Regions from separate parts of the Streptomyces sp. NPDC057486 genome, predicted to be linked through region 4. Evidence: riboswitches for the same ligand, from Rfam matches in the RefSeq annotation. Region 4 holds a riboswitch; each other region holds the start of a gene.
The links. Region 4 has a riboswitch for cobalamin ahead of ACFU6I_RS02115 (prenyltransferase/squalene oxidase repeat-containing protein). Riboswitches for the same ligand answer to the same signal wherever they lie in the genome.

Region 1 (8,272 bases), on a different contig from region 4:
CGCCGTCGGCGCACGGCGAGCAGCACCGCGCCGGCGGCGAGTACCAGAGTCACCACCGGCAGCCAGAACCCGGCCAGTTGCAGCAGCCGGAACCACTTCTGGGCCTTGCCGACCGCGTCGGACGTCAGCACGGTGAAGTCGGTGTGGATCTCGGGGATCTTCGCGGCGATCGTCAGCCCGTGTTCGACCAGGAGCTGCTTCACGTGGTCGATCACCGGAGCGAGATCGATGACGACCGTGTTGTCGGTGAGTTTCACGGCCCCGCCCCCACTGCCGGTCAGCGCCTTGACGGCCGCCGCGTGGGCGTTGCGGTTGAGGCCGACCCACAGCTTCTCGAAGGCGTCCGAGGCCACGAACTTCTCCACGGTTCCGTGCACGAAGTTCGTGAGGCCCGTGGTGAGCGGGGCGCTCAGCCGTCCCAGCGCCTTGTCGAGGACCGGCCGGTCCGCCGGGGCCACTTCGTCGAGCAGCGCACGGATGTCCAGATGTGTCATGACAGCACCGGTGACCCGGTTCGCCAGAGCTGACTGCACATCGGGGTCCGACGCCAGCGGCTTCATCATCGCCACGTAGCGGTCGGTGTCGCCGACGTCGTTCTTGGCCCAGGCGGCAACGGCGCTCAGCGGCGTGAGGACGGCCACGACGAGGATCAGCAGCACAGCGAAGAACGAACGGATCCGGATCCGGGGCCGGGACCGCACGGGCATGCGCGCTTCCAGCTCCGTCACCCGCGCATGCAGCGCGTCCAGATCGGCGTCGGCCGAGGGGTGCTGTGACTCGTCGTGGTCCGCTGCTGCCATGTCCCCAGGGGACGCCCTGTGCGTGCGGGCAGCACGGCGAGTTGCTCCGTACGGAGGAACAGGGGGCGCGCCAGGCGTGAGCCGGTGGTGCCCCGAGTTCCTCGCGCCCCCATTTGGCCCAGTGAACGCATCCTCACCGCGGTGACGGCCGTTCGCCAGCCGGCGGGCCCGATCGGTTGCGGGATGTCGGAGCAGCGAGTGACGGGGGATGCGTACTCGACGCCGGGCGTGCGGCCGGACACGGGGCGGGCAGCGGTACGCGGACTCACCGCCTCCGGGGGTGGTCCGACCTCGGGGATCCGCCGTACTTCGCCGGCCGGGAGCCCGTACGGACCACGCACAGAGGGCGACGGAAGGAATGGCACATGACGCAGGCTGACACCGGGGTCGCAGTGACGGGAGTGGGGCTGGTGACCCCTGCGGGCGCCGATGAACACGCCTTCTGGGCAGGGCTGTGCGCGGGACACTCCGTTGCGCGGCGCTGTGACGAACTGGCTGGGCTGTCGGTCGACTTCGCCTGCCCGGTCGACGGACTCGACCTGGACGCGGCGGTGGGCGGACGCTCGGTGTGGCGGATGGCGCGGTTCGTGAAGCTGGCGCTGATCGCCGCCCGGCAGGCCGTCGCGGACGCCGGACTCTCGCCGGGGGACTGGGACGCGAGCAGGGTCGGCGTGGTGCTCGGCGTCGGTGTGGGCGGTGTGTCCGTCCTGGTCGACAACCTTCGCAAGCTCGACGGCGCAGGACCTGGGGCCGTCTCCCCGCTCCTGGTGCCGATGATGATTCCGAACGCGGCGGCCGGGGAGCTCGCCATCGAGCTGCGTGCCCAGGGCCCCAGTCTGGCGCCCGCCACCGCCTGCGCGTCCGGGGCGACCGCGATCGCGGTCGCCCGTGACCTGCTGACGAGGGGCCGATGCGATGTGGTCGTGGCGGGAGGTTCGGAGTCCGCGCTGACCCCGCTCGTGGTGGCGGCCTTCGCGAAGATGGGGGCGCTGTCCACCCGGACCGGTGATCCGGCGGGCGCGTCGCGGCCGTTCGCCATGGACCGGGACGGGTTCGTCATCGGGGAGGGTGCCGCCGTGCTCGTGCTGGAGCGGACCGCTGACGCGTGCGCCCGCGGCCGACACCCACGGGCGCTGCTGACCGGCGTGGGTTCCAGTACGGATGCCCACCACCCCACTGCCCCGACACCCGACGGGCGCGGTGCGCAGCGGGCGGTCGAGGCGGCGCTGCGCGAGGCGGGCTGGGCGCCCCGCGAGGTCGACCACATCAACGCGCACGGCACGTCGACTCCGTTGAACGACGCGATGGAGACCGCGCTCATCTCCCGGCTCTTCCCGCACCGGCCCTCGGTCACCGCCCCGAAGGGCGTGGTCGGACACACCCTCGCCGCCTCCGGGGCGATCGAGGCGGTGGCGACCGTACTGACCCTGGAGCAGGGCATCGTGCCGCCGATCGCCAACCTGGATGCGCCGCCGGTCGGGTTCGCGCTCGACTGCGTGACCAAGGAGCCGCGCCGGCAGTCCGTCGAGCGCGCCGTCAGCCACTCCTTCGGCTTCGGCGGACACAACGTCGCTCTCGCCTTCCAGCGCGCCTGACCGGTCGAGGCGCCCACAGGTCCCGATGGGAGCGGCAAGGGTTGTGTCCTTGCCGCTCCTGCATCGTTCTCCAGTTCATGACCGCAACGATCGACGGCACCACCGGCCACACCCTTGCTGACGTGTTGAGGGGCGTCATCTACGGCGGCAACTTCCTTCAGGAGCACGGCTCCTGGCGGCGGCTGATCTCAACGGAACCGTTCCGCCGCCCGGTCGGTGGCGGTCCCGACGAGCGTCTCGCCCTGACGTACGAACGGCTGAGGATCCTCAACAGCGCGCTCGACAGCGCGGCCGGGCCCGCTGTCGACCCACGCGCCCTCGCCGCCCTGCACGAGTGGCTCGGCCCGGTCGATCCGGCGCTCACCACCGTTGCGGGCATCCACTACAACCTCTTCCTCGGCAGCCTCCTCGACCACGCCGGCGAGAGCCCCCGTGACCTGTCGGACTTCCTCCGGTTGCGGCGCATCGGCACCTTCCTCTGTACGGAGGTGGCGCACGGAAACGACGCGGCGGCCGTCGAGACCACGGCGACGTACGACCGCGTACGCGACGGGTTCGTGCTGCACACCCCGCACTCCGGGGCACAGAAGTTCATGCCCAACACCAGCCCGGCCGGCGGCCCCAAGTCAGGACTGGTCGCGGCGCGCCTGCTCGCCGACGGCGCCGACCACGGGGTCTTTCTCTTCCTGGTGCCGCTCACCGACGACACGGACACTCTCCCGGGGGTACGCGTCCGCAGGCTTCCGGCGCGCCTGGGCAGCCCCGTCGACCACTGTCTGACCTCCTTCGACCGGGTCTTCGTGGGGCGTGACGCACTGCTCGGCGGTGAGCACGGACGGATCGGCGACGACGGGGAGTTCAGCAGCGTCCTGCCCAACCGCAGGCGTCGCTTCCTCACGTCGATCGCACGCGTCACGGTCGGCAAGATTTCCATGAGCGCCTGTGCGGTCGGCTCCGCGCGCGCGACGCTCGCCGTCGCCGTGCGCTACGGAGGCCATCGGTACATCTCCGGGCCACGCGCGACGGAACGGGTGCGGGTGATCGCCCACCGCAGCCATCACGGCCCGCTCGCCGAGGCCATGGCCACGGTGTTCGCGATGAGCCTTCTGCACCGCAGGGCCCTCGACCGCTGGGAGGAACAGCTCGGGACCGGCACGGAGACGGGACGGGCCGAGGCGGAGCGGCTGGTCGCCGTCGCGAAGGGGTGGATCACCTGGCAGGCCCGTGTCGTTGTCGTCGAATGCCGCGAACGGTGCGGAGCGCAGGGGCTGTTGGAGAACAACGGCATGACCGAGCTGATCACCGGCGCGGAGGCGGTGATCACCGCCGAGGGCGACAACCTGGCCATCCACGCCAAGGCCGCCGCGGAAATGCTCTTCGCCGCCTCACCGGCCGAGGACGGTGGCACCTCGGGCCGAGCCACCGGAGAGCTCGCGGACCCCCGGTTCCTGGAGTGGCTGCATGCGCAGGTGGAGGTCATCTGGTTCGCCCGCGCCAGGGAGCGGATGAGCGGCGCACCGCACGGTGATCCGTTGGCGCGGTGGAACGCGGCGTCCGGGCCCGCCCTGCGGGGCGTCGAGGCGCACGCCCGCCGACAGGCGGCCGAGGCGTACGCGGAGGCGGTCGCGGAACTGCCCGAAGGCCCTGGCCGCGAGAGGCTGGCCGAGCTGGAGCGGCTGTTCGCCCTTCAGTGGGTGGCCCGCAACAGTGGCGACCTGCTCGCCGCAGGCCATCTGACGATTGATCAGGTCAATGCCCTGCCGGACGCCGTCGAGCAGCTCATCGCCGCCGTCGCCGGGCATCTGCCCACCCTGATCGAGTCCTTCGCACTGCCGGACGAGCTGTTCGCGGACTGGCCCATCGCAGGCGCCGACTACGTCGATGCGTACGACGATCCGGAGGCGTCCTGGAACACCACGGGGGCGCAGGGGGAGCGGTGAAGGCTTCGGGCGTGCGAACCGCCGGGCAGCTGTGCCGGGTACGGGACGCGGTCGGGGCCCTCGGAGTCCGGGCCGTTCCGCCGGTGTACCGGGGCACCGCATCCGTCCTTTCCCGGTGCTGCACGAAGCCGCGGATGATCGTTGGCGAATCGGTTCGCCGCAAGGCGTAACCGGCACATCGTGAGTCAGTTACATCGGCGTCGGGACCGTGCGTTCCGCCGTCCCGGGCATCGGCAGAACCTGCATGACGTGCGCGACCTGTACGACCTAGCGAAGAGGAAGATCATGAGCGCGATTCACCCCAAGATCACCGACGTTCTCACGAACACCTTCAAGGTGCCCGCCGCCGAGATCCTTCCGGGTTCCACGATGGACAGCCTGGAGATGGACTCCCTCGCCGTCGCCGAGTTCGCCGTCATCATCAAGGAGGCGCTGGGGGTCGAGGCCGACTCCGACAAGCTCTACAAGGACGCCACTCTCGCCGACATCACGACGTTCATCGATGCTGCGGTGAGCGGCGATCCCGCGATGAGCAACGCCCGATGAACAGGCCTGCCGTCGCCGTCACCGGTCTGGGGATGATCACCCCGGTCGGCAACGACACCGACACCACCTGGGACGGGGTGTGCGCCGGGGTCTCACCGGCCCGCACCGTCCCCGAGCTCGAAGGCTGTGCGATCGACTTCGCCTGCACGGTCTCCGGCATCGATCTGGACGAGGCGGTCGGCGGCCGTGCGGCCTTCCGGATGGGGAGGTACGTCAAGTTCGCCGTCCTCGCCGCGCGGGAAGCGGTCGCGGACGCCGGACTGGACCCGGCCGACTGGGACGGCAGCCGGGTCGCCGTGGTCGTCGGCACCAGCAGTGGAGGCTCCGCGGGCCTGACCGAACAGGCCGTCGCCCTCGACCGGCGCGGACCGGAGGCCACTTCACCGGCGGGGATCCTCCTCACCATTCCGAACATGCCCGCTGCGGAGATCGCCATCCGGATGGGGGCGACCGGTCCCAGCCTGGCGCCGTGCACCGCCTGTTCGTCCGGGGTCACCGCGCTCTCCGTCGCCCGGGACCTGCTGGTCACCGGGCAGTGCGACCTCGCGATCGCCGGAGCCACCGAGTCGATCGTCTTCCCGGTCGCCATGACCGGATTCGCCCGGTCCGGTGCCGCCGCGACGAGGGACGGTGACCTGGCCCGCCTCTGCCGGCCGTTCGCGGCCGACCGCGCCGGTCTCGTCATGGGCGAGGGTGCCGCCGTCATGGTGCTGGAACGGGCGGACGACGCACGGGCCCGGGCAGCGGTCCCGCGGGCGCTGCTCGTCGGGACGGGCGCCACCACCGACGCCCACCATCCCACCAGTCCGCATCCGTCCGGCGCCGTCGCCCGGGCCGCGGTCGAGGCCGCGCTGCGCGACGCGGACTGGGAGGCCGAGGACGTCGAACACGTCAACGCGCACGGCACGTCGACACCGCTGGGCGACGCCACCGAAGCCGCTCTCATCAGCGGGGCCTACCCGCACCGGCCACCCGTCACCGCCCCCAAGGGGGTACTGGGCCACTGCATGGGGGCTGCCGGAGCCATCGAGGCGGGGCTGACGATCCTCACGCTGCAACGCGGCGTCGTTCCGCCGATCGCCAACCTGGACGCCCCGGCGCCCGAGTTCGACATCGACTGCGTCACCGAACAGCCTCGCCGGCGGCCCGTCCGGCGCGCCGTGAGCCACTCCTTCGGGTTCGGCGGCCACAATGCTGTGGTCGCCCTCCAGCGCCCGTAGGCATGGGGGAGCGGGCCGGGCCGGGACGGCCGGGGCGCCTGCGGCCCCACCACACCGCCGACCAGCCGCGCGGGGCAGCGTGATAGCTTGCCGAAGCCAGTCAAACTCCACGTAGGGGTCAGGGAATCCGGTGCGAATCCGGAGCTGACGCGCAGCGGTGAGGGGGACGGGCGGGGCCACGGCCACTGGGACGTCCACGGATGTCCTGGGAAGGCGTCCCGTCCGAAGGAACCCGAGTCCGAAGACCTGCTGGCACCTGCCGCCCGGTACCGGGCGGCAGCACTCCGTACACCGGGCTCCGCGCATGAGCCCTGAGACGCAGAGGGACTCCGTGCCGTCCATAGCCAGCCCTGTCCGCGCCGCCGCCCTGATCGCGGCGGCACTTCTCCTGCTGACCGCGTGCGGCGGAGGGACCGACAACTCTGCAGCCAAGTCGGCCGGTGGCGAAGGCTATCCGGTGACGCTCAGGAACTGCGGTCGCACCGTCACCGTCGCAGCCGCACCGCACCACGCCGTCTCCGTCGACCAGGGATCGACGGAGATCCTGCTCTCCCTCGGCCTCGCCGATCGGCTGGCGGCCACAGCCACCTGGACCGACCCGGTGATGAAGGGGCTGGAGAAGGCCAACGCGAAGGTGCCACGCCTCTCGGAGAACCGGCCGTCGTCGGAGAAGGTCCTCGACCAGGAACCCGACTTCGTCAGCGCCTCGTTCGAATCGACCCTCGCCAAGGGCGGCGTCGCCCCCCGGGAACAGTTCGAGGAGCTCGGTGTCCCCACCTACGTGTCGCCCGCCGACTGCACCGGCAAGGACAACAGCGGCGGCGGCGACGGAGCGCGTACCGAAGCACTGACCATGGACAGCGTCTACGGCGAAGTGCGCGACCTGGCTGCGGTGTTCGGCGTCCAGCAGCGCGGAGACGAGCTCGTCGCCCGGCTGCGGGAGCGGGTGAAGACGGCCACCGACGGCATCGACGCGTCCGACGCCACCCTCCTCTACTGGTTCTCCGACTCCAAGGCCCCGTACCTGGCGGGCTGCTGCGGCGCACCCGGCGTCATCACCAGGGAGCTCGGAGCGAAGAACGTCTTCGACGACACCCATGAGGAATGGCCGCAGATCAGCTGGGAGACCGTCGCCGACCGCAACCCCGACGTCCTGGTCATCGGCGATCTGACGCGCAAGGCACAGACCGCCGAGAGCGCCGCGAAGAAGATCGAGTTCCTGGAGTCCAATCCCGCGACGAAGAAGATGGACGCCGTCAAGCACAAGAGGTACGTGCTCCTCAGCGGCCAGGCCATGAACCCGTCCATCCGGACGGTCGAGGGTCTGGAACAGGTCGCCGCCGGGCTGCGGACGTTCGGGCTCGCCGGGTGACGGACACCGAACGGGGCGCAGCGGTACGTACGGAGCAGGCACCCGGAACCGATACGCACCGCAGGGCCGCCGGCGCGCGGGGGCTGCGCGACGGTGTGCTGTGGGCCGCGGGCGTCGCCCTGCTCGCGCTGTCCGTCGCCGTCGCCGTCACCATCGGCCCGGCCCGGATCTCCGTCGCCGACGTCTGGTCCGCGGTGGCCGCCCATCTCGGGGTGGGCGGCTCGCGGCTCACCCCGATCCGGGACGGCATCATCTGGAACCTGCGCATGCCCCGTACTCTGCTCGCCGCCGTGTGCGGCGCCGGGCTCGCGGTGTGCGGCACGGTCATGCAGTCCCTGCTCCGCAACCCGCTCGCCGACCCGTTCGTCCTCGGCGTCTCCTCCGGGGCGTCGACGGGCGCGGTCGTGGTCGTCGTGCTCGGGGTGGGCGGGGGAGCGGTGTCGGTCTCGACCGGGGCATTCGTCGGGGCGCTCTGCTCGTTCGCCCTGGTGCTGCTGCTCAGCCACACCCTCGGCGGTACGACGGACCGGGTCGTCCTCTCCGGCGTCGCGGCCATGCAGTTGTTCTCCGCACTGACCTCCTTCGTGGTGATGACCTCGGCCGACGCCGAGCAGACCCGAGGTGTGCTGTTCTGGTTGCTCGGCTCGCTCAGCGGGGTCGGCTGGACCGATGTGTGGGTCTGCTTCACCGTGCTCGTCGTGACCCTGCTGATCTGTCTGGGCCACGCCCGTACGCTCGACGCCTTCGCCTTCGGTCAGGACGCGGCCGCCGCACTGGGGGTCGACGTCGGCCGCGCCCG
Region 2 (8,272 bases), on a different contig from region 4:
CCAGTAGCGCGATCACCAGCGAGGCGGCCACGGACAGGATCGTCACCGTGAACGAGTTGCCGACCAGGGTCCAGAAGTGGTCGGCCGCGATGGCCTTCTTGAAGTGCCCGAGGGTGATGTCGGTGGGGAACCACACCGGGGTGTCGGTGATGATGTCGCCGGTCGGCTTGAACGCCGTGCTGAACATCCAGTAGACGGGGAAGGCGAAGCCTATGAAGAGGACGACAGCCGTCAGGTTGGGCCAGATCCGGCCGAACAGTGAGCGCCTCACAGCTCGTCCTCCTCTTGCTTGAGTACGGTGCGCAGGTAGTAACCAGTCATCGCCAGCAGGACGATGATCGTCAGGAACGAGATGGCCGCACCCATGCCGAAGTGCTGGTTGCCGACGCCTTCGACGAACGCGTAGACGGGCAGGGTCTCGGTGAGCCGGTCCGGGCCGCCGCCGTTGATCGCGAAGAGCTGGGCGAAGGACTTGAAGACCCAGATGACTTCGAGGAACGTCGTGGCCAGCAGGAACGGCTTCAGGAACGGGAGCGTCACCGAGGTGAAGCTCTTCCAGGAGCCGGCGCCGTCGAGCGAGGCGGCCTCGTAGAGCTCCTGGGGGATCGTCGTCGACGCGGCGTACAGGTTGATCGCCACGAACGGGATGGACTGCCAGACGATCACCAGGGTGACCAGCGAGAAGGTGGAGAACTGACTGCTCGTCCAGTTGAAGTCGGCCATCGAGTGCCAGCCGAGGCTGTCCAGGACGTAGTTGACGACACCGAACCGCTGGGCGAACAGCCACTGGTAGACCGTGGTCGCCGCGATCATCGGCATGGCCCAGGCGAGCACCAGGCCCAGCATGAGCAGCACTCGCATCTTCTTGCCCAGCCGCGCGAGCAGCAGGCCGACCAGCATCCCGAGCAGCATGATCAGGACGACGTTGGCGGCGGTGAAGAGGACCGACCGCTCGACGACCCTCCAGAAGTCCGAGCTGCCGAGGATTTCCTTGTAGTTGTCGACGCCGTTCCACTCGGTCAGGTGGAGGATCAGCTGGCGCGGGTTGAGGTTCTGGAACGACAGCATGCCGTTCTTGACCAGCGGGTAGCCCAGGAGCACCGCTGTGGCGAGCAGTGCGGGCAGGAGGAGGAGGTAGGGGGCGGATCCACCGGCCCGCTCCGTGCTCGAAGCGGCGGGGCCGCCTGGAGGGGCGTCATTCTCGCGGACGCCGGCTGCCGGGACCGAGTCCACTTTTTCGGTCTGCACTGACATGCTCGCCATCTCTTCTTGGGCCGTACGGTCGAGTCACGCGGGAGCGCCGGGGGGCGGCAGATGCCCGCCCCCCGGCGCGTGCGGTCAGCTCTTCTGCGAGAGACGCTTGTTGATCTCCGCCTCGACCGCCTTGGCGGCGTCGGCCGGGGACTTACCGTTCAGAACCGCGGTCATGTAGCTCTTGATCGGGTTCGGCGCGTTCTCGACTGCGGCCCACTCGGGAATGAGCGGGGTGGTGCCACCACCGGCGGCGGCCGGGGCCGCGGCCTCGGCGGCGCCGTTGCCGGTCAGGTTGGAGTTGAGCGACTCCTTGTTCGGGATGACGCCGTTCTCCTTGGCCAGCTGGCCCTCGAACTGGTCGGACAGGGCGAGCTTCAGGAACTCCTTGGCGAGGTCCTGCTTCTTGCTGCCCGCGGCGACCGCGAAGTTGGAGCCACCGAGGAAGACTCCCTCGGGCTTGTCGGCGGTCTCACCCGGGATGGTGAAGTAGCCGATGTCGCCCTCGATCTGCTTGTTGGCCGCGATGGCCGTGCCGGCCTCCCAGCCCATGCCGATGAAGGCACCGACCTTGCCCTTGGCGAAGACCTCGGCCTGCTGCGGGGTGGCCTCGTCCTTGTCCTTGGGGGCCTTGGAGTAGGACTGGTACTTCTTGTAGAGCTCCATGGCCGTGGCGACCTTGGGGTCGGAGAGGTTGGAGACGTACTTGTCGCCTTCCTTCTTCACGAGGTCCGCGCCCTGGCCGATGGTCAGGCCGTCGAAGAAGTACCAGTTCTGGCCGGGCATGTAGATCGGCTCGGCCTTGCCCTTCTTCTTGATGGCGTCGAGGTCCTTGAAGAACTCGTCGCGCGTCTTCGGGGTGTCCGTGATGCCGGCGTCGGCCCAGACCTTCTTGTTGTAGATGACGACGCGGTTGGCGAAGTACCACGGCGCGGCGTACTGCTTGCCGTCGAAGACCGAGGACTTGTTGAGCGCGTCGACCCAGTCGCCGCCGATCTCCTGCTTGAGGTCGCTCAGGTCGGCGAGGCCCCCGGTGGCCGCGTAGGCCGGGGTCTGGGTGTTGCCGACCTCGATGACGTCCGGCGGGGTCGACTCGGAGAGAGCCGTCGTGATCTTCTGCTGAATGCCGTCCCACTTCTGGGTCTGGAACTTCAGCGTGGCACCGGTCTTCTTCTGGAAGGCGGCGGTGAGGTCCTTGGTCCAGCCGGGAGGCGTGGAGCCGTCCATGGCCCAGACGGTCAGCGTCTGGCCCTTGTAGCTGTCGGGCCCGGTCTTCTTGCTGCTGTCGGTCTTGTCGTCCGAGCCACAGGCAGTGGCACCGGCCAAGAGAGCCACCACACCAATGGCCGCGATGAGTCCGCGCTTCACGACACCCTCCTCAGGGATGCAAGAGAATTCCCCCCACCACCCGAGATCGCCGTCCGTCGCACAATTGCATGCGCCGGGTACTGCCCGTGGGGCTGGGACCTGGTCTTTAATGGTTTAGACCAGTACCCGGAGCTTGGCCTAGACCTTTAGGGGTGTCAAGGGTGTATAAGAAGTGCACTCGCGTCCGTTATAGGACCGACACCTGAGGGAGGGCGACGAGCCGTGACCGGACCGTGCCACCATGTGAGCCGCGACAGACGGAGGAGCAGGTGACGGCAGCAACGCAGCAGTCGGGAAGGCGGGCCATGAGTGCCGAGGGCGGCAGTACGGAGAACGAGACGGGCGCGGGCACGCGCACCGCGCGGGTCCCGAAGTACTACCGGCTGAAGCGCCACCTCCTCGACATGACGGACACCATGCCGCCAGGCACCCCGGTGCCACCGGAGCGGACCCTGGCCGCCGAGTTCGACACCTCGCGCACGACCGTGCGCCAGGCGCTCCAGGAGCTGGTCGTCGAGGGCCGGCTGGAGCGCATCCAGGGCAAGGGCACGTTCGTGGCCAAGCCGAAGGTCTCCCAGGCCCTGCAGCTCACCTCGTACACCGAGGACATGCGCGCCCAGGGCCTGGAACCGACATCTCAACTACTGGACATCGGATATGTCACGGCCGACGACACCCTCGCCGGACTGCTCGACATCACCACCGGTGGCCGGGTGCTGCGGATCGAGCGGCTCCGCCTGGCCAGCGGTGAACCGATGGCCATCGAGACCACGCACCTCTCGGCCAAACGTTTTCCCGCGTTGCGTCGTTCGCTGGTGAAGTACACCTCCCTCTACACGGCACTGGCCGAGGTGTACGACGTACGGCTCGCGGAGGCCGAGGAGACGATCGAGACCTCGCTCGCCACCCCGCGCGAAGCCGGTCTGCTCGGTACGGACGTGGGCCTGCCGATGCTCATGCTGTCCCGTCACTCCCTGGACGGACAGGGCGAACCGGTCGAGTGGGTGCGGTCGGTGTACCGCGGCGACCGTTACAAGTTCGTGGCGCGTCTGAAGCGACCGACCGACTGAGGCCGCGGACCGGCTCCTGACCGAACAAACTGTTCAACCTCGAACAGAGCATCGGGAGTCGGTCCTCGGGCAGGCCCCCCTGGCGGTTTCGTGACACCGTTGCCGGACCGCAATGCGGACAGGGGGTGACTGTGGCCGGAACCCTCCCCTAGATTGCCTGCGCATTACAACAGGTGATCAGCGAGGGGACGGAGTCGCCGCATGACGGAAGAAACAGACGCGAAACCACCGACAGTCACTCCTGTGAGAGTGGTCATCGCCCTCTGCCTCGTCGCCCCGTTCGTGGCGATGCTCTGGGTGGGTTCGTACGCGAAGGTGGACCCCACCTTCATCGGTATCCCGTTCTTCTACTGGTACCAGATGGTCTGGGTGCTGATCTCCACGGCGCTCACGATGGTCGCGTACAAGCTCTGGCAGCGTGACCAGCGCGCCCGCAAGGGGGGTGCGTCGGCATGAAGGACGGCGTGAACGGCGTCGCGCTCGGCGTCTTCATCTTCTTCTTCCTGGCCGTCACGGTCATCGGCTTCATGGCCGCGCGCTGGCGCAAGGCCGAGAACGAGGCCAGCCTCGACGAATGGGGCCTGGGCGGCAGGTCGTTCGGCACCTGGGTCACCTGGTTCCTGCTCGGCGGCGACCTGTACACCGCGTACACCTTCGTCGCCGTACCCGCCGCGATCTACGCAGCCGGAGCGGCCGGCTTCTTCGCGGTCCCGTACACCATCCTCGTGTACCCGCTGATCTTCACCTTCCTGCCGCGGCTGTGGTCGGTGTCGCACAAGCACGGGTACGTCACCACCTCGGACTTCGTCCGCGGGCGCTTCGGATCGAAGGGCCTGTCGCTGGCGGTCGCCGTCACCGGCATCCTCGCCACGATGCCGTACATCGCGCTTCAGCTCGTCGGCATCCAGGCGGTGCTGGACGTGATGGGCGTCGGCGGCGGCGAGAACACCAACTGGTTCGTCAAGGACCTGCCGTTGCTGATCGCGTTCGCGGTGCTCGCCGCGTACACGTACTCCTCCGGGCTGCGTGCCCCCGCGCTGATCGCGTTCGTCAAGGACGGGCTGATCTACCTGGTCATCGCGGTGGCGATCATCTACATCCCGATCAAGCTGGGCGGCTTCGACGACATCTTCGCCAAGGCGGGCGACGCGTTCTCGCAGACCAACCCCGCAACCGGCAAACCGCGCGGCGCCCTGGCACCGGCCGAACCCGGCCAATGGGGCTACGCGACCCTGGCACTGGGGTCGGCGCTCGCCCTCTTCATGTACCCGCACTCGATCACGGCGACGCTCTCCAGCCGCAGCCGTGAGGTGATCCGGCGGAACACCACGATCCTGCCGCTGTACTCGCTGATGCTGGGCCTGCTGGCGTTGCTCGGCTTCATGGCGATCGCCGCCGGAGTCAAGGTGGAGAACGGACAGTTGGCGATCCCGCAGCTGTTCGAGAACATGTTCCCCGACTGGTTCGCCGGTGTGGCGTTCGCCGCGATCGGCATCGGCGCGCTGGTGCCCGCCGCGATCATGTCGATCGCCGCGGCGAACCTCTTCACCCGGAACATCTACAAGGACTTCCTGAAGCCCGACGCGACCGCGGCCCAGGAGACCAAGGTCTCCAAGCTGGTGTCGCTGCTGGTGAAGGTCGGCGCGCTCGCCTTCGTCCTCACCATGGACAAGACGGTCGCGATCAACTTCCAGCTGCTCGGCGGGATCTGGATCCTGCAGACGTTCCCGGCGCTGGTCGGCGGCCTGTTCACCCGGTGGTTCCACCGCTGGGCGCTGCTCGCGGGCTGGGCGGTCGGCATGGTGTACGGCACGCTCGCCGCGTACGGAGTGGCGAGCCCGACCCAGGCGCACTTCGGCGGATCCTCGAAGGAGATCCCGGGGATCGGCGAGATCGGCTACATCGGTCTGACGGCGTTCGTGCTGAACGCCGTGGTGACCGTGGTGCTGACGATCGTCCTGAACGCGGTGAAGGCCCCGGCGGGGGTCGACGAGACCTCCCCCGCGGACTACACGGCGGACGCGGGCGACCCGGGCGTCCGGGTGGAACTCCCGTCGGCCCGGCCCGAGTCGAGCCCGTCACCCGACGCGAGCCCGTCCGCCGGCTAGTTCCGGTCTCAGCACTGGTGCCGCGACCGGCGGCGTCCGCCCCATGAGGAGCGTCGTCCGGTGCGTGCGATCGCAGGGCGCCGGACGGGCTGCACCCCAGCCCGTCCGGTGCCGTCCCACCCGTACGGCACACTCCCGGCATGGACCTTTCGATCCGCCCGATCTCCCCGACGGAACACACCGCCCTCGGGGAGATCACCGCCCACGCCTACCTCGACGACGGCCTGCTCGACCTCGGCGCCGACGACCCGTATCTCGAAACGCTCCGGGACGTCCCCCGTCGCGTCGCCGAGGCCGACGTGCTCGTCGCCGTCGGTGCCGACGGCACGCTCCTCGGCGGAGTCACCTACGCGCCGCCCGGCAATCCGTGGGCCGACATCGCCCGCCCCGACGAGGCCGAGTTCCGGATGCTCGCGGTCGCACGGAAGGCACGCGGCCACGGGGCGGGCGAGGCGCTCGTGCGGGCCTGTATCGACCGGGCACGGGCCACGGAGGGCGTCGCGCGGCTCGTCCTGTCCACCCAGCCGACCATGCTCGGCGCCCACCGGATCTACCATCGACTCGGCTTCGTACGCACGCCGGAACGGGACTGGGATCCCGTCGAAGGCCTCTCGCTCCTCACCTACAGCCTGAGCCTCTGAACCGATGCGACACAACATGTGGGGGCCGCCTCATCGGGCGGCCCCCACATGTATGCTCGTGCTCGCTGTCGCCGCAGGGAAATCCGGTGTGAATCCGGAACTGTCCCGCAACGGTGTATTCGGTGCCCTTTTGCGCACCCTGAAAGTCCGAGGACCTGCCGACAGCGCGTCCGGCTCGACCGATCCGGACGCCCAGACGTCCGGGCCTCGCGGATGGGCCGGTGGACGCCGCACGCAGGGCTGCCCTCCTTCTTCGGGCATGCCTCCGCGCGGCTGCCCCGCTCCCCCGCCGGCCCAGAGCCGAGCGAGGGAGAGCACCACGTGACCATCGCGCCAGCCGATCCGGCTTCAGTCGCCGAGTCCGCGGGAACCACGAACGACGGACCCGGGACCGCACTGCTGCGGACCCTGACCGACCTCACTGCCGATCTGCCCGACACCGACCCCGGCCGCGTCGCCGCCGCCGCGCTGCGCGGCCGCAACGCCGCGTCGGACGAGGCGGAGTTGCGCGCGCTGGCCACCGAGGCCGCCGCGGGTCTGATCGCCGAGGACCCCGCGTACTCCCGGCTCGCCGCCCGCCTCCTGACCCGCACCATCGCGGACGAGGCGGCCGGTCAGGGCGCGCTGTCGTTCTCCGCCTCGGTCGCCGTCGGCCACCGCGAGGGTCTGATCGCGGACCGCACGGCCGCTTTCGTGGCACTCCACGCGGCGCGGCTCGACGCGCTGGTCGAGCAGTCCCTCGCCGACGGCGCCGACGACCGGTTCGGCTACTTCGGGCTGCGGACGCTGCACAGCCGTTATCTCCTGCGCCACCCGCTCACCCGCCAGGTCATCGAGACGCCGCAGCACTTCATGCTGCGCGTCGCCGCCGGTCTCGCCGAGGACGAGTCGGTACGCGCACTGGACGAGGTCGCCTCGCTGTACGGCCTGATGAGCCGCCTCGACTACCTCCCCTCCTCCCCCACGCTCTTCAACTCCGGCACCCGGCACCCGCAGATGTCCTCCTGCTATCTGCTGGACTCGCCGCTGGACGAACTCGACTCGATCTACGACCGCTACCACCAGGTGGCACGGCTCTCCAAGCACGCGGGCGGCATCGGCCTGTCGTACTCCCGCATCCGCGCCCGCGGCTCGCTGATCCGCGGTACCAATGGGCACTCCAACGGCATCGTGCCGTTCCTGAAGACGCTCGACGCCTCGGTCGCCGCAGTGAACCAGGGCGGCCGCCGCAAGGGCGCCGCCGCCGTCTACCTGGAGACGTGGCACGCGGACATCGAGGAATTCCTGGAGCTGCGCGACAACACGGGCGAGGACCAGCGGCGTACGCACAACCTCAACCTGGCGCACTGGATCCCTGACGAGTTCATGCGCCGGGTCGACGCGGACGGCGACTGGTCGCTGTTCTCCCCCGCCGACGTGCCGGAACTGGTCGACCTGTGGGGCGACGAGTTCGACGCCGCGTACCGGGCCGCCGAGGCCAAGGGCCTGGCCCGCAAGTCGATGCCCGCGCGTGAGCTGTACGGCCGGATGATGCGGACGCTCGCGCAGACAGGTCAGGGCTGGATGACGTTCAAGGACGCCTCCAACCGGACGGCCAATCAGACGGCGGAGCCGGGTCGCGTCGTCCACTCGTCGAACCTGTGCACCGAGATCCTCGAAGTCACCGACGACGGCGAGACCGCCGTCTGCAACCTCGGTTCGGTCAACCTCGGTTCGTTCGTGGCCGACGGCGACATCGACTGGGAGCGGCTGGACGCCACCGTCCGTACCGCCGTGACGTTCCTCGACCGGGTCGTCGACATCAACTTCTACCCGAGCGAGCAGGCCGGCCGCT
Region 3 (3,775 bases), on a different contig from region 4:
ACCGGGGCCCATGTCAGCGGAAGGCCGCCACGTGATGCTCCGCCCACTGCGCGAGGGTCAAGGCACTGCTGCCCACCCCTGCAGGCAGCAAAAATTCCGATAATTCCGGTGCGCCGAAGCTCGCCGTCGTGATAGTCCGACGGGTCATGGGAGATCTTGTGACACCTCGACTCGTACTCCACCCGTTGAGTCCCGCCGAGGCGGAAAACGTAGTGGCCCACCGTCCGGGGCCGGGTGCCCTGTGGGCACCGGAGTACCCCACCGACGGCGACAAGGCCGGGGCCAGGCATTTCTTGGAGCATTGCGCCGACTCCGGCAACCCCCAGCCGTTCGGCGCCTACGAGATCCGCCTCCGCCAGGACGGACACGCCATAGGCGGAGTGGGTTTTCACGGCGCTCCGAACGCGGAGGGGCAGGTGACGATCGGCTACGGTCTGACCCCTGCGGCGCGCGGCAAGGGGTACGCCTCCGAGGCGCTGCGGGCGCTGCTGGAGTTCGCCCGCGACGAGGGCATCGCCGCCGTGAACGGCGATGCCGACCTCGACAACATCGCGTCCCATCGCGTCATGGTGGCGGCAGGCATGCGTTTCGTCCGGGCGGACGACCGGGTGAAGTACTTCCTCATCGAATGGTCGGACACGCCGGAGGCGCCGGACACGACAGAGGTGACGTACGTGGCTGAAGCCACCGCCGCGACGGACGCCGTATAAGGGACAGAACCCGCCGGGACGCTCCGGCGGGTTCTGCCGTCATACGGCCGACGAGTCGGCCGGCGCCTCAGCCCGCAGCGGCGGCCGCATGGGACGAGGTACCGCCCCCGGACGTCACCGCACCGGTCTTCGGCACCAGCAGTCGCTCGGTCAGATAGCCGAAGACCAGACCGAAAGTGGTCCACAGCGTGGCCTGAACGGCGAGAGTGGCGAGGCGGAACTCCCACAGCAGACTCGCCGGGAAGTCCTTTCCGACCTCGTTGAACGAGGGCAGGAAGGCGTAGGCCAGCCCGATGACGAGCACATAGGCGGCGGACGCCGCGATGGACGCGTTCCAGTTGCCGAGGCGGGGAGCCAGCCGCTTGCCGAAGATGACGGCAGCGACGGCCAGCAGCACGCTGAGGGCGACCATCAGGAAGAACAGGGTGGTGCGTTGGCCGATCGTGTCGGGGTTTCCGACAGCCGGCGGATTGGCCGGGTACTTGAGGAACGGCACGACATACACGGTCAGCAGGGCGCCGAACGCGATCAATGCGGCCGTGGCCCTCGGGCCGAACCTGCCGATGCGGCCGAGGGCGTAGCAGAAGACCAGCGCGGCGATGCCGCCGACAGCCACGCCGAAGACCAGGACACCGGTGGCGAGACCCGCGGTGGACTGCATGGTGCGGCTGACGAGCTCCTCGCCGCCGCCGTGGTCGTGGCTGTGAGCCTCTTCGAGGGCGATCGCCGCGTCCACCCGGGACTCACCGAGGAAGTAGGCGACGGCAAGAGCGAGCGCGCCCGCGACAAGTCCGGCCAGCATGCCGCGGACGAGCAGGGCTCTGACGGATATGGAGTTCATGAGGGTTCCCCTGAGGTGCGCAGCGTGTCAGTGGCAGGGGAAACCGAGCAGGTGGCGACCGTCGTGAACCCACTCGTGGACACCTTCGCCGGAAATGAGGGCGGTGGCACCCTGCTCGGCGCCGACGAAGTACAGGAGGACGAGCATGAGGATGCCGAAGAAGACCGCCCACGGGGCAATGGCCTTCAGCGAGATGGGGGTGATAGCGGGTGTTGCGACGCTTGCGGGGGCAGCAGTCTGTGCCATGGCAGAACCTCCTGAGGGAACACGCGTCCCGATCGTGGTGCCTGAGACGACAGTGCCGGGTCTGACTTCCCGTACAGGTACGGGTTCACAGTGGCGCGACCGTGCCGGATTCTCACCGGACTTCCATCACACCGTCGTCATGCTCGTCGCGACCATACCGCCTGCGGGCACCCGCCGCCATGGCGCCATCCGCGGGGCCGGAAGGCCCGGAGGCCATGGTGTGCTTACCCGAGAGTCCACAGTTCAGGGAGTTGACACCGGTGTTGACGATACAGGTGATGTTGATCTCACCGGCGCTCAATGCGGCGCTGCGCGAAGCCCGTTTCGACGGTGACGCCCCGCTCGACGCGTCCGGTGTCCGGCGGGCGCGTGCGGCCGCGGACGCGGTGCCTGCCGCCGGCCGCCGGGTGCACGGCGCGGACGAACGGTGCGCCGGGACCGCCGAGGCGCTGGGGCTGCGGTCCGACCCCGAACCACCCCTCCGTGGCTGGGACTTGGGGCGCTGGACCGGGCAGCGGCTGGCCGAGGTGAGCGAGGCCGAGCCGGAGGCGGTCTCGGACTGGCTGTCCGGCCCTTCGGCGGCACCGCACGGCGGTGAGTCGCTGCTGGACCTGTGTACGCGGGTAGGCGGCTGGCTGGACTCGTTGCATCGGGACGGCACCGGTGACGGCCGCGTGATCGCCGTGGTCGAACCCGCAGTGGTGCGCGCTGCGATCGTGCATGCGCTGGGTCTTCCGCCGCAGGCGTTCTGGCGGCTGGATGTCGCCCCGTTGACGCTGACCGAGCTCACCGGCCGGTCCGGCCGCTGGAACCTGCGCTGCGGGCGGTCCCTGAGCACCGGAACCGTCGCCCCGTGACCCGGCGTCGTCCTTCGCACCGCCGGACCGTCCACCCCGTCCGTTGCGTCAGGTCACAGCACATCTCCGCGCGGGCCCGCCGGTGGGTCCGCCCACACACCCGTACCGCTCGAGCAATGTGGACAAATGGTACGTAAAATGGCCAAGGCGTTCGAACCCACCGTCTCTTCGGAAGGGCGACCGACCATGACCGATCAAACACAGGTGAAGCGGCCCGAAACCACCCGCTCGCAATCAGAGGCCACGCACGAAGCGGGACCGCACGGCGGAAACCGCCGAACGGAACCCGGGTCGCGGGGCCGAACCACGATCGCCGACGGCGTGGTGGCGAAGATCGCCGGGCTGGCGGCCCGGGATGTGCCCGGAGTCCAGGGCATGGGAGGGGGATTCGCCCGCGGCATGGGGGCCGTGCGGGAGCGGGTTCCCGGAGCGGGAGGTCAGTCCGTCACCAGCGGTGTCAAGGTCGAGGTCGGCGAGGTCCAGGCGGCGGTCGACCTGTCGATCATCGTCGAATACGGGTACTCGATCGTCGAGCTCACGGGCGACGTCCGGACCGAAGTGATCGCCGCCATCGAGCGGATGACCGGTCTGGAGGTCGTGGAGGTCAACATCCTGGTGAGCGACGTGAAGCTGCCCGACGAGGAAGAGGAACAGCAGCCGGAGAGGCGGGTCGCGTAGCGGTTCGCCGGACCGGATCGCGCGTGGTCGAGAGGGCCCGTCGGACCGCCTCGTCGGCCCCGAACCCCGGCTGTCCCGTGTGATCCGCTGCGGTCCCGGCCAGGGATTCCCGGCCTTGGACGGCACTACGGGCCAGCGCGGTCGTCCACCACGCGGGACATGCCCTCCGGCGCATACTCGAAGGTGGCCCTGAAAGATTGGGGGACGCAATGATCGTCCTCGGAGTCATTTTGCTCGTGCTCGGCATGGTGGCCGGAATTTCCTTCTTGTGGACCATCGGCGTCGCACTCGTGCTGATCGGTGCGGTCCTCTGGATTCTCGGTGCTGTCGGCCACGGGATCGGTGGACGCCGCCACTACTGGTGAGAGGCGGAAAAACGCTTCGCCCCGCGAGCTGACCGGCACTTCGGGGACGTAGGTGCAGCGTGCATCTGCGCGGGACGA
Region 4 (8,272 bases):
GCAACGTGGCCAGCTTCGCCCCGTCGTACAGCGCGAAGAGCAGCTGCTCGGCGGTGACCCGGCCGCCGATCCTGACGCCCTGCGCCCAGTCCGGCAGCGGGACTTCGGGGAGAGTGAACACCAGGTGCGTACCGGGGATCGGCGAGCCGAGGAAGACGGAGAACAGCAGCCGAACGGCGACGACGAACAGCCCGATCTTGATGAACGCCCCGTACGAACGCGCCCACGGCGCGTCCGTCCGGCGCGCCGCCACGACATACCCGGCCACGCCCACCAGCAGTCCGAGCAGCAGCGGATTGCTGGTCCGGGACGCGGCGGTGGCCAGCCCGAGCGCCCACAGCCACCAGGCCCCGGCGGGCAGGGCATTGCTGCGGGTCGCTGCGGGCGCCCGCAGTGCATGGCTGAGCCGGGCGGCGCCCGGGGAGGCGGTCATCCGCGTCGGCGGCGGGCCTGCAGGACGGCGGCGATGCCGAGCAGCAGGACGGCACCGAGCCCGACGAGCACCCCGGTGGACGGACCGCTGCGCCCGTTCCCGGGGTGGGTGGACGAGGGAGAGGCGGACGCCGTGTGCCCGCCGCCGGAGACCTGCTCGCCGCACCCCGAGGCGGGGTAGCCGGAGATCGCGCAGAGCAGGGCATCGCTGTTGTAGCGCAGCGGCTTGGCCACCGAGGCGAGCGCCTCGGCGGTGCTCGCCCCGGGGGCCACCTGCGCGCAGGCGGTGCGCAGCGCGGGCGGTGTCTCCCCGGCCGGGGCGTCCGCCGGCGCGCCGGGGTCGATGACGAGCGCGACGCGCTTGGTGCCGCCCTTGGCGGGGGTGTCCGCGCAGACGGTCGCGAAGTCGGGGGTGCGGCGCGGCTTCGCCGAGTCCTGGGAGTCCTCGCTCACGGAGAACCGGAAGCCCTGCACTGACCCGTCGGCGGGCCGGACGAGCGAGGGGCCCTGGGTGGCATAGGCCCAGCCGGACCCCTTGCCCTCCCAGAACGACCAGTAGCGGTAGCCGGCCGCATGGGCGGTGCCCGCGCCGAGCACGGTCAGAGCGGCGCCGAGCACCAGCAGCAGCGCGACGGCCACCCGTCCGCCGAACGCATTCCCCGCACGATTTCCCGCTCGGTTCACGGCTGCTGGGGCTTCCGGCGGCTGCTGATCAGGAAGCCGATGCCCGCACCGGCGGCGAGGCCGATACCGACCAGCCACCACACCCCGAGACCGGCGTCGTCGCTGGTGCCGGCCTCGGCCGAGAAGTCGTCCGGGGTCTCACTGGGCGTGATGACGGCGGCGGGCGCGGGTCCGCTCGCGTTCAGCTCCCGGATCAGGTCGACGCCGCCGAAGTCGTGGGCGTCGGCGCCGGTCGCGTGCGCGGCCAGGACCAGCTGGGCGTAGGCGGCGGGGCCGCCCTCCTCGGCCCAGCTCCTGGAGTTCTTCTGCAGCCAGCCGACCGCGCCGGCCGCCTTGTTCTTGTGGCCGGCCGAGGCCAGGGCGACGACCGCGTCCGCGGTGTTGCCGACGTCGGGCTGCGGGGTGGTGTCGTCGGCGCCCGGCATCGGCGGCAGGTTCAGGTGGTTGCCGTTCTTCGCGAGGGCGTCCGCGAGGTAGAAGGCGCCGTTCCGGGCGGCCTGCTCCGGCTTGACGACGTCGCTCGTCCCGCAGGCCGGCGGCTTGCCCTCGACCGCGGCGTTGTCCCCGGCGGCCAGTCCCTTGCCCATCGAGCCGAGTACGGCGGCCGCGGTGGCATCCGCGTTCGCGGCGAGCTTCCCGGCCTTGTCGGGCTGGTACGCGAACGCGCCGCCGTCCTTGTCGCCGCACGGGATCGCGAGCGCGAGCAGCGCGTCGTACGGGGTTTTGCCGCCCGGATTCGTCATGTCGCCGATCCGCTGGCCCTGCCGGGCCAGCGCGCCGATCACGACGGAGGTGGAGTTGGCGTCGCTGGGGGAGCCCGGGTTGTAGCCCCAGCCGCCGTCCTCGTTCTGGATGGACTTCAGCCAGCGGACGCCGTTGTTGACGATGTCGCCGTGCCCGCCGATTTCCGCCAGCGCCTGCACCGCGGCGGCGGTCGCATTGGTGTCCAGCATGGTCTTGGCGTCGCACGGCTTGGAGACATCGGCGCGGTACGAGGCGTAGGCGCCGTTCGCGCACTGCTGGGCGATCAGCCAGTCCACCGACTTCGTCGCGGGCACGACCCCCTCGATGCGCTGGGCGAGGAACGCCAGCGACTGCCGCCAGACCCCGTCGTACGTCGGGTCCTTGGTGCCGTACAGCCCGGAGGGCAGCGCGACGGACGGGGTGGGGGAGGGAGACGGCGCCGCGACCGCGGCCGGGGCAGCGGCCGCACAGAGCACGGTGGCGGTGGCGGCGAGCGCTGCTGCGCTGCGGCGTACGGTCATGGCGGGCTGGGCCTCTCCTGTGGGGAACCGGGCACAGGCACACACAGGCACCAGGCTCCGGCCCCGTATTCCTCGACGGTGCCGGTCACCGGGGTTCCGGTGACGCGAGCCGGTCACGACCGCGGACAGGGCAGCCCGACTCACCGCTGTGTCGGCGGCTCACGGTTGCGTGGTCAGTGCCGGATTTGCACCGGCTTCCCCCTGAACGGGCATGATGACGACTCGCACATTCTACCGGGGCATAGCCCGCCCCTTCCGGGCGGAGGGCCGCCTCACACCGCGACGTACGTCACCGGCCCGCTGCCCGGCACCGCCTCCGCGCGCCCCAGCTTCACCAGCCGGCGCACATGGGCCTCCGCCTCGGAGACGGCGATGTTCCGCGAGCCGTACGGGATCTGTTCCCAGGGCCGGTTCCACTCCATCCGCTCGGCCAGTTGCCACGGCGTCAACGGGGTGGCGAGCAGAGCGAGCAGTCCGGTCAGCCGCTCCTCGTGATGGTCGAGGAGTTCCCGTACGCGCCCCGCCGCGTCCGTGAACGCGTGCTGGTGGGCGGGCAGCACCTCGGCGACCCCGAGCCGGCCGATGCGCTCCAGTGAGTCCAGGTAGTCGCCCAGGGGGTCGGTGACCGCCGCGTCGTCCGGGTCTTCGTACAGCCCGATGTGGGGGCTGATCCCGGGCAGCAGATGGTCGCCGGAGAAGAGGCGGCCGCGGCCGGGCAGATCGGCCGGATGGTCCTCCTCCAGGTGCAGGCAGACATGGCCGGGGGTGTGGCCCGGCGTCCAGATCGCCCGGAGCCGCCGGCCCGCGAGGTCGAGCAGCTCGCCGGGGACGATCTCGCGGTCCGGAAGGGCGGCGCGCAGTCCGGGGAGCGTGCGCATCCGGCCGCCCGTGCGGGCGGCGCGCAGCGGGGCGAGGTGCTCCTCGGGTGCGCCGGCCGCGGCGAGCTTCGCCGCCAGGTAGGTCAGCCAGGTGCCCGGTTCGGACTCACGGGTACGGCGCACGATCGCCGTGTCCGCGGCATGCATCGCGATCCACGCCCCCGACGCCTCGCGGACCTGTCCGGAGAGTCCGTGGTGGTCGGGATGGTGGTGGGTGATGACCACGCCGTGGATGCCGGCGATGTCCACACCCACGGCGGCGACTCCGGCGGCCAGGGTGTCCCAGGCGTCGGGGTCGTCCCAGCCGGTGTCGACGAGGACCGGCCCGCGATCGGTGTCGAGGACATGCACCAGGGTGTGGCCGAGCGGGTTGTCCGGGATCGGGACCTTGATGGACCACACGCCGCCGCCGTGCTCGGTCACCTGTGTCATGGGCTCCCCATCTCTCGCGTCGGCCCCTGGCCGCGCTGTGCCACCCCCACTGTAACGAGAACTTGTTTCATTAGTAGCCCAAGTCGACCATCCCTGCAGGGGTGTTGCAGTGGCCCTGTCCGGGGCGTGGACTCCTGGAACTGGAACTGGTATCAGTTCTGACACAGAGTCAGATATGACATCGGGTGTGGAGTCGGTACGTGCCGGGTCGCGGGAGGCAGCAGCCATGACCGAGCTTGTGGAACACGGAAAACTGTTCATCGGCGGGGAGTTGGTCGATCCGCTCGGCCAGGACGTCATCCAGGTGATATCGCCCCACACCGAGCAGGTCATCGGCCGGGTGCCGCACGCCTGTGAAGCGGATGTGGACCGGGCTGTCGCCGCCGCCCGCCGGGCCTTCGACGAAGGACCCTGGCCGCGCGCGTCCCTGAACGAGCGGATCGAGGTGATCACGCGGATCAAGGACGCGTTCGCCGTTCGCTACGAGGAGATCGCCCGCGTCATCAGCTCCGAGAACGGAACTCCGTACAGCTCCAGCGTGATGGTGCAGGCGCTCGCCGCGATGATGGTGTGGGACGCGGCGATCACCGTCGCCGGCACCTTCCCGTACGAGGAGCGCCGCGACGGCGTCCTCGGGCCGCTGCTGGTGCGCCGGGAGCCGGTCGGGGTGGTCGCGGCCGTCGTGCCGTGGAATGTCCCGCAGTTCACCGCCGCCGCCAAGCTCGCGCCCGCGCTCCTGGCAGGCTGCTCCGCCGTGCTCAAGGTCTCGCCCGAATCACCCCTGGACGCCTACATCCTGGCCGAGATCGCCGCCGAGGCCGGGCTCCCCGAAGGGGTGCTGTCGATCCTTCCGGCGGACCGCGAGGTGAGCGAGTACCTGGTCGGCCATCCGGGCGTCGACAAGGTGTCGTTCACCGGCTCGGTCGCGGCGGGCCGTCGGGTCATGGAGGTCGCCTCACGGAACCTCACCGGTGTCACCCTGGAGCTCGGTGGCAAGTCCGCCGCTGTCATCCTTCCCGACGCCGATCTGGACACGGCCGTCGCGGGCATCGTCCCGTTCGCCTGGATGATCAACGGCCAGGCGTGCGTCGCCCAGACCCGCATCCTCGTCCCGCATTCCCGCTACGACGAGATCGCCGAGGCGTTCGCCGCCGCGGCGGGTGCGCTGAAGGTCGGCGACCCGCTCGACCCCGCCACCGAACTCGGCCCCCTGGTCGCGCGGCGCCAGCAGCAGCGCTCCCTCGACTACATCCGGATCGGCCAGGAGGAAGGCGCCAAGATCCTTACGGGCGGCGGCCGTCCGGCCTCCCAGGAGCGCGGCTGGTACGTCGAGCCGACTCTCTTCGGATCCGTCGACAACTCCATGCGCATCGCCCGCGAGGAGATCTTCGGGCCGGTCGTCTGCCTGCTGCCGTACGGCGACGAGGCGGAGGCGGTGAAGATCGCCAACGACTCCGAGTACGGGCTCAGCGGCAGTGTCTGGACCGCCGACACCGAGCGAGGCATCGACGTCGCCCGCCGGGTGAGGACGGGCACGTACAGCGTGAACACCTTCAGTCTCGACATGCTCGGGCCGTTCGGCGGCTACAAGAACTCCGGCCTGGGGCGGGAGTTCGGACCCGAGGGGTACGGCGAGTACTTCGAGCACAAGATGATCCATCTGCCCGCCGGGTACCGGCCCGCGCAGCCCGGCCCGCAGGAGGGGTGATGGGGGACCGCTGGCATGTGGAGGTCGACCGGAGCGTCTGCATCGGCTCCGGGATGTGCGTGAACCACGCTCCGGACGGCTTCCGGCTGGACTCCGCCCGGCAGTCCCACCCGGGCGATCCGGAGACCGATGCCAACGAGCGGGTGCTCGCGGCGGCGGAAGGATGTCCCGTCGAAGCGATCACGCTGACGCTGGCCGATTCGGGCGAGGTGGTCTTCCCGCCGGAGGACTGACGGTCGGGTAAGCCAGTTGGTTCGCCATCAACAACTGGCCGACAGGCGCGAGGTGCAGCCCGGCACAGCCCCCGGGCTGCACCGCGGAGCTCCCGGACCCTCAGGCGGTACAGCCGGTGTCGGCGATGACGAACCAGCCCGCCGGTGACTCCCGCAGGGTGTGCGTGACGAACACGTTGTACAGCCCCATGTTCTGCTCCGAGCCGTTGGCGTACACGTAGCCGCCGGTCGTGTGCGCCCTGCCCGCCGCCACCTGCGCGTAATTGGTCGCCGTGTAGCAGGTGCCGGTCGCTCCCGAGGTCGTGGTCGCCGTCACCTGGGACGAGACCCCGCCGACCGCGCCCGAGGCGTCGACCGCGGCCACCGTGTAGCGGTACGCGGTCCCGGCGGACAGCCCCGTGTCGGTGAACGCCGTCGACGTGGGCTGGGCGACCTTGCTGCCGTCGCGGTAGACGGCGTACGAGGAGGCTCCCGCGACGGCGTCCCAGGACAGCGAGGCGCTGGTCCCGGTGACACCGGTGACCGTCAGGCCGGAGGGCGCAGGCAGTGGGTCCTCGCCGCCACCGCCCGGTGAGCCCTGGTCCAGCCCCCAGAAGACGCCCGTGTGGTAGGTCGAGCAGATCGAGCTCAGGAAGTATGCGGCGGTCCTCCCGCACTGATCGGTTCCGGAGCCCGGGGAGACGGCCAAGCCGTGGCCCATGCCTGAGACGGAGTACGTCTCCACGGCCGGCTGCCCGGAGGCGTCGTTGTAGACGCTCCGGGTGGTGTTCCCGGGCAGGGTGGTGGTGCTGGAGGGGGTCTGACCGATGCCCCAGACATCGGTCCACTGGTCACGCAGGGCGGTGGCATTGGCGGGATACACCGTGTAGTCGGACGTGCCCTGCCAGATGGCCACGCGCGGCCACGGACCCGAGTAGCCGGGGTAGGAGCCGCGGACCTTGTCGCCCCACTGGGCCGGGGTCAGCTTCTGCGGGCCGGTCTGGCAGCCGGAAGCGGCCGCCTGGCTGGTTGCGCACTGGGCGGGCAGACCGGAGGCCACGGACCCGCCCGCGAACACGTCCGGGTAGGCGGCCAGCAGATCGGCGGTCATTCCGCCGCCCGCCGAGAGCCCGGTGACGTACACCCGGCGGCCGTCCGAGCCGTACTGCTGCTTCGCGTGCTCCACCATCTGCACGATGGAGGCGGCCTCGCCCTTGCCCCTGGTGTCCTCGGCCGGATCGAACCAGCCGAAGCAGGAGAGTGAGTTGTTCGCGGAGGTGGTCTGCGGGAAGACCACGGCGAACTTCCACAGGTCGGCGTATTTCGGCCAGCCCGAGTTGGTGTAGTAGTCGTTCGCCGTCTGCGTGCAGCCGTGCAGGGCGATCACGAGGGGGGCGCCCGTGGGCAGACCGGCGGGGGCGTACTCGTACATCTGCAGATTGCCGGGGTTCGAGCCGAAGCCGGTGACCTGCTGGAGGCCACCGGCGGCAGCGGCGGGCGGGGCTGCGGCCGCGGTGCTCGGTGTCGCCGCGACGACACCGAGGACAGCGGTGGACGCGATGCTCCGGAGCAGGCGTCGCAGGATGGATGGGCGCACGGGGGCCTCCCTGTTCGGAACGTGCGGACGCGCGGACGTACGGACTGCTGCCGGAACATAGGAGTCCGGGCCGCCCCGGCCCATGGGGCGGGCTGACATCCCTCGGACCCCGCTGTGTGCGACGCCGCTCTTGCGTCGCCAGTGCGAGCCGGTGAACCCTTCCGGTCGCAGCACCAGCGCCGGTGGGAAGCGGGATTGACATCGAGTGTGCTCGAACATACAGACTCCCGGTCATCAACGCCCGCACCCGAGACGGGCTGTTGGGAGGGGACAGACATGCGGTACCGCACGATCGGCACGGACCCGAAGAGCCGCCGCGAGGTCAGCGTGCTCAGCCTCGGTGCCATGCTGATGGGCACAGCCACCGACGAGGCGACATCCTTCGCCATCCTCGACCGGTACGCCGAGGCCGGCGGCACCTTCATCGACACGTCGAACAACTACGCGTTCTGGGTCGACGGCAGCCAGGGCGGGGAGAGCGAGCAGTTGCTCGGCCGATGGCGCCGGAGCCGCGGTGTCGGCGACGAGATCGTCATCGCCACCAAGCTCGGTGCCCGGCCGAACGCCCCCGCCACCGGCTTCACCCACGACATCGAAGGGCTTTCGCCGAAGGCGATCCGGGAGTCCGCGGAGCGGAGCCGGGAACACCTCGGCGTCGAGAAGCTGGACCTGCTGTACGCACACGTGCAGGACCGGAGCGTGCCGATGAGCGAGACCGTCGAGGCCTTCGGCGAACTGGTGACCGAAGGGACCGTCGGCCTGCTGGGCGTGAGCAACCACTGGGCGTGGCAGGTGGAGCGGGCCCGGACCCTCGCCGCGGCCGCCGGACTGCCGGGATACGAGGTGCTCCAGTACCACCACAGCTATCTGCGGCAGCGCACGGACCTGCCCGGCCTGCGGTCCCCGGACGGCCAGGAGGGTGTGCTCTCCGGGGACCTGCTCAGCTATCTGCGGGCCGAACCCGCCCTTGTGCCGGTCGCCTACTCGCCGCTCCTGGCCGGTGCCTATGTCCGGGCGGACAAGCCGCTGGGCCCGGAGTTCGACCATCCGGGCACACCGGCCCG

Region 1: linked by a shared signal. The riboswitch ahead of ACFU6I_RS34935 (ABC transporter substrate-binding protein) and the one ahead of ACFU6I_RS02115 (prenyltransferase/squalene oxidase repeat-containing protein) in region 4 are both predicted to bind cobalamin.
Region 2: linked by a shared signal. The riboswitch ahead of ACFU6I_RS35860 (ribonucleoside-diphosphate reductase subunit alpha) and the one ahead of ACFU6I_RS02115 (prenyltransferase/squalene oxidase repeat-containing protein) in region 4 are both predicted to bind cobalamin.
Region 3: linked by a shared signal. The riboswitch ahead of ACFU6I_RS48065 (CbtB-domain containing protein) and the one ahead of ACFU6I_RS02115 (prenyltransferase/squalene oxidase repeat-containing protein) in region 4 are both predicted to bind cobalamin.

The regions. Positions count from the first base shown of each region.
Region 1 is NZ_JBHVEE010000105.1:24,284-32,555, forward strand. It holds gene ACFU6I_RS34910 (hypothetical protein) at 1-800, opposite strand, end outside; gene ACFU6I_RS34915 (beta-ketoacyl-[acyl-carrier-protein] synthase family protein) at 1,166-2,395, shown strand; gene ACFU6I_RS34920 (acyl-CoA dehydrogenase) at 2,473-4,335, shown strand; gene ACFU6I_RS34925 (acyl carrier protein) at 4,621-4,881, shown strand; gene ACFU6I_RS34930 (beta-ketoacyl-[acyl-carrier-protein] synthase family protein) at 4,878-6,101, shown strand; cobalamin riboswitch at 6,182-6,370, shown strand; gene ACFU6I_RS34935 (ABC transporter substrate-binding protein) at 6,406-7,473, shown strand; gene ACFU6I_RS34940 (FecCD family ABC transporter permease) at 7,470-8,272, shown strand, end outside.
Region 2 is NZ_JBHVEE010000111.1:19,836-28,107, reverse strand. It holds gene ACFU6I_RS35895 (carbohydrate ABC transporter permease) at 1-271, opposite strand, end outside; gene ACFU6I_RS35890 (carbohydrate ABC transporter permease) at 268-1,254, opposite strand; gene ACFU6I_RS35885 (extracellular solute-binding protein) at 1,339-2,619, opposite strand; gene ACFU6I_RS35880 (GntR family transcriptional regulator) at 2,925-3,689, shown strand; gene ACFU6I_RS35875 (DUF3311 domain-containing protein) at 3,891-4,145, shown strand; gene mctP (monocarboxylate uptake permease MctP) at 4,142-5,797, shown strand; gene ACFU6I_RS35865 (GNAT family N-acetyltransferase) at 5,938-6,438, shown strand; cobalamin riboswitch at 6,478-6,616, shown strand; gene ACFU6I_RS35860 (ribonucleoside-diphosphate reductase subunit alpha) at 6,760-8,272, shown strand, end outside.
Region 3 is NZ_JBHVEE010000277.1:136-3,910, forward strand. It holds gene ACFU6I_RS48055 (GNAT family N-acetyltransferase) at 147-710, shown strand; gene ACFU6I_RS48060 (CbtA family protein) at 778-1,551, opposite strand; gene ACFU6I_RS48065 (CbtB-domain containing protein) at 1,579-1,797, opposite strand; adenosylcobalamin (AdoCbl) riboswitch at 1,801-1,949, opposite strand; gene ACFU6I_RS48070 (histidine phosphatase family protein) at 2,076-2,654, shown strand; gene ACFU6I_RS48075 (Asp23/Gls24 family envelope stress response protein) at 2,841-3,332, shown strand; gene ACFU6I_RS48080 (DUF6131 family protein) at 3,542-3,697, shown strand.
Region 4 is NZ_JBHVEE010000002.1:114,092-122,363, forward strand. It holds gene ACFU6I_RS02105 (energy-coupling factor transporter transmembrane protein EcfT) at 1-433, opposite strand, end outside; gene ACFU6I_RS02110 (SCO2322 family protein) at 430-1,071, opposite strand; gene ACFU6I_RS02115 (prenyltransferase/squalene oxidase repeat-containing protein) at 1,113-2,381, opposite strand; cobalamin riboswitch at 2,488-2,622, opposite strand; gene ACFU6I_RS02120 (MBL fold metallo-hydrolase) at 2,654-3,691, opposite strand; gene ACFU6I_RS02125 (aldehyde dehydrogenase) at 3,918-5,399, shown strand; gene ACFU6I_RS02130 (ferredoxin) at 5,399-5,632, shown strand; gene ACFU6I_RS02135 (PHB depolymerase family esterase) at 5,733-7,208, opposite strand; gene ACFU6I_RS02140 (aldo/keto reductase) at 7,485-8,272, shown strand, end outside.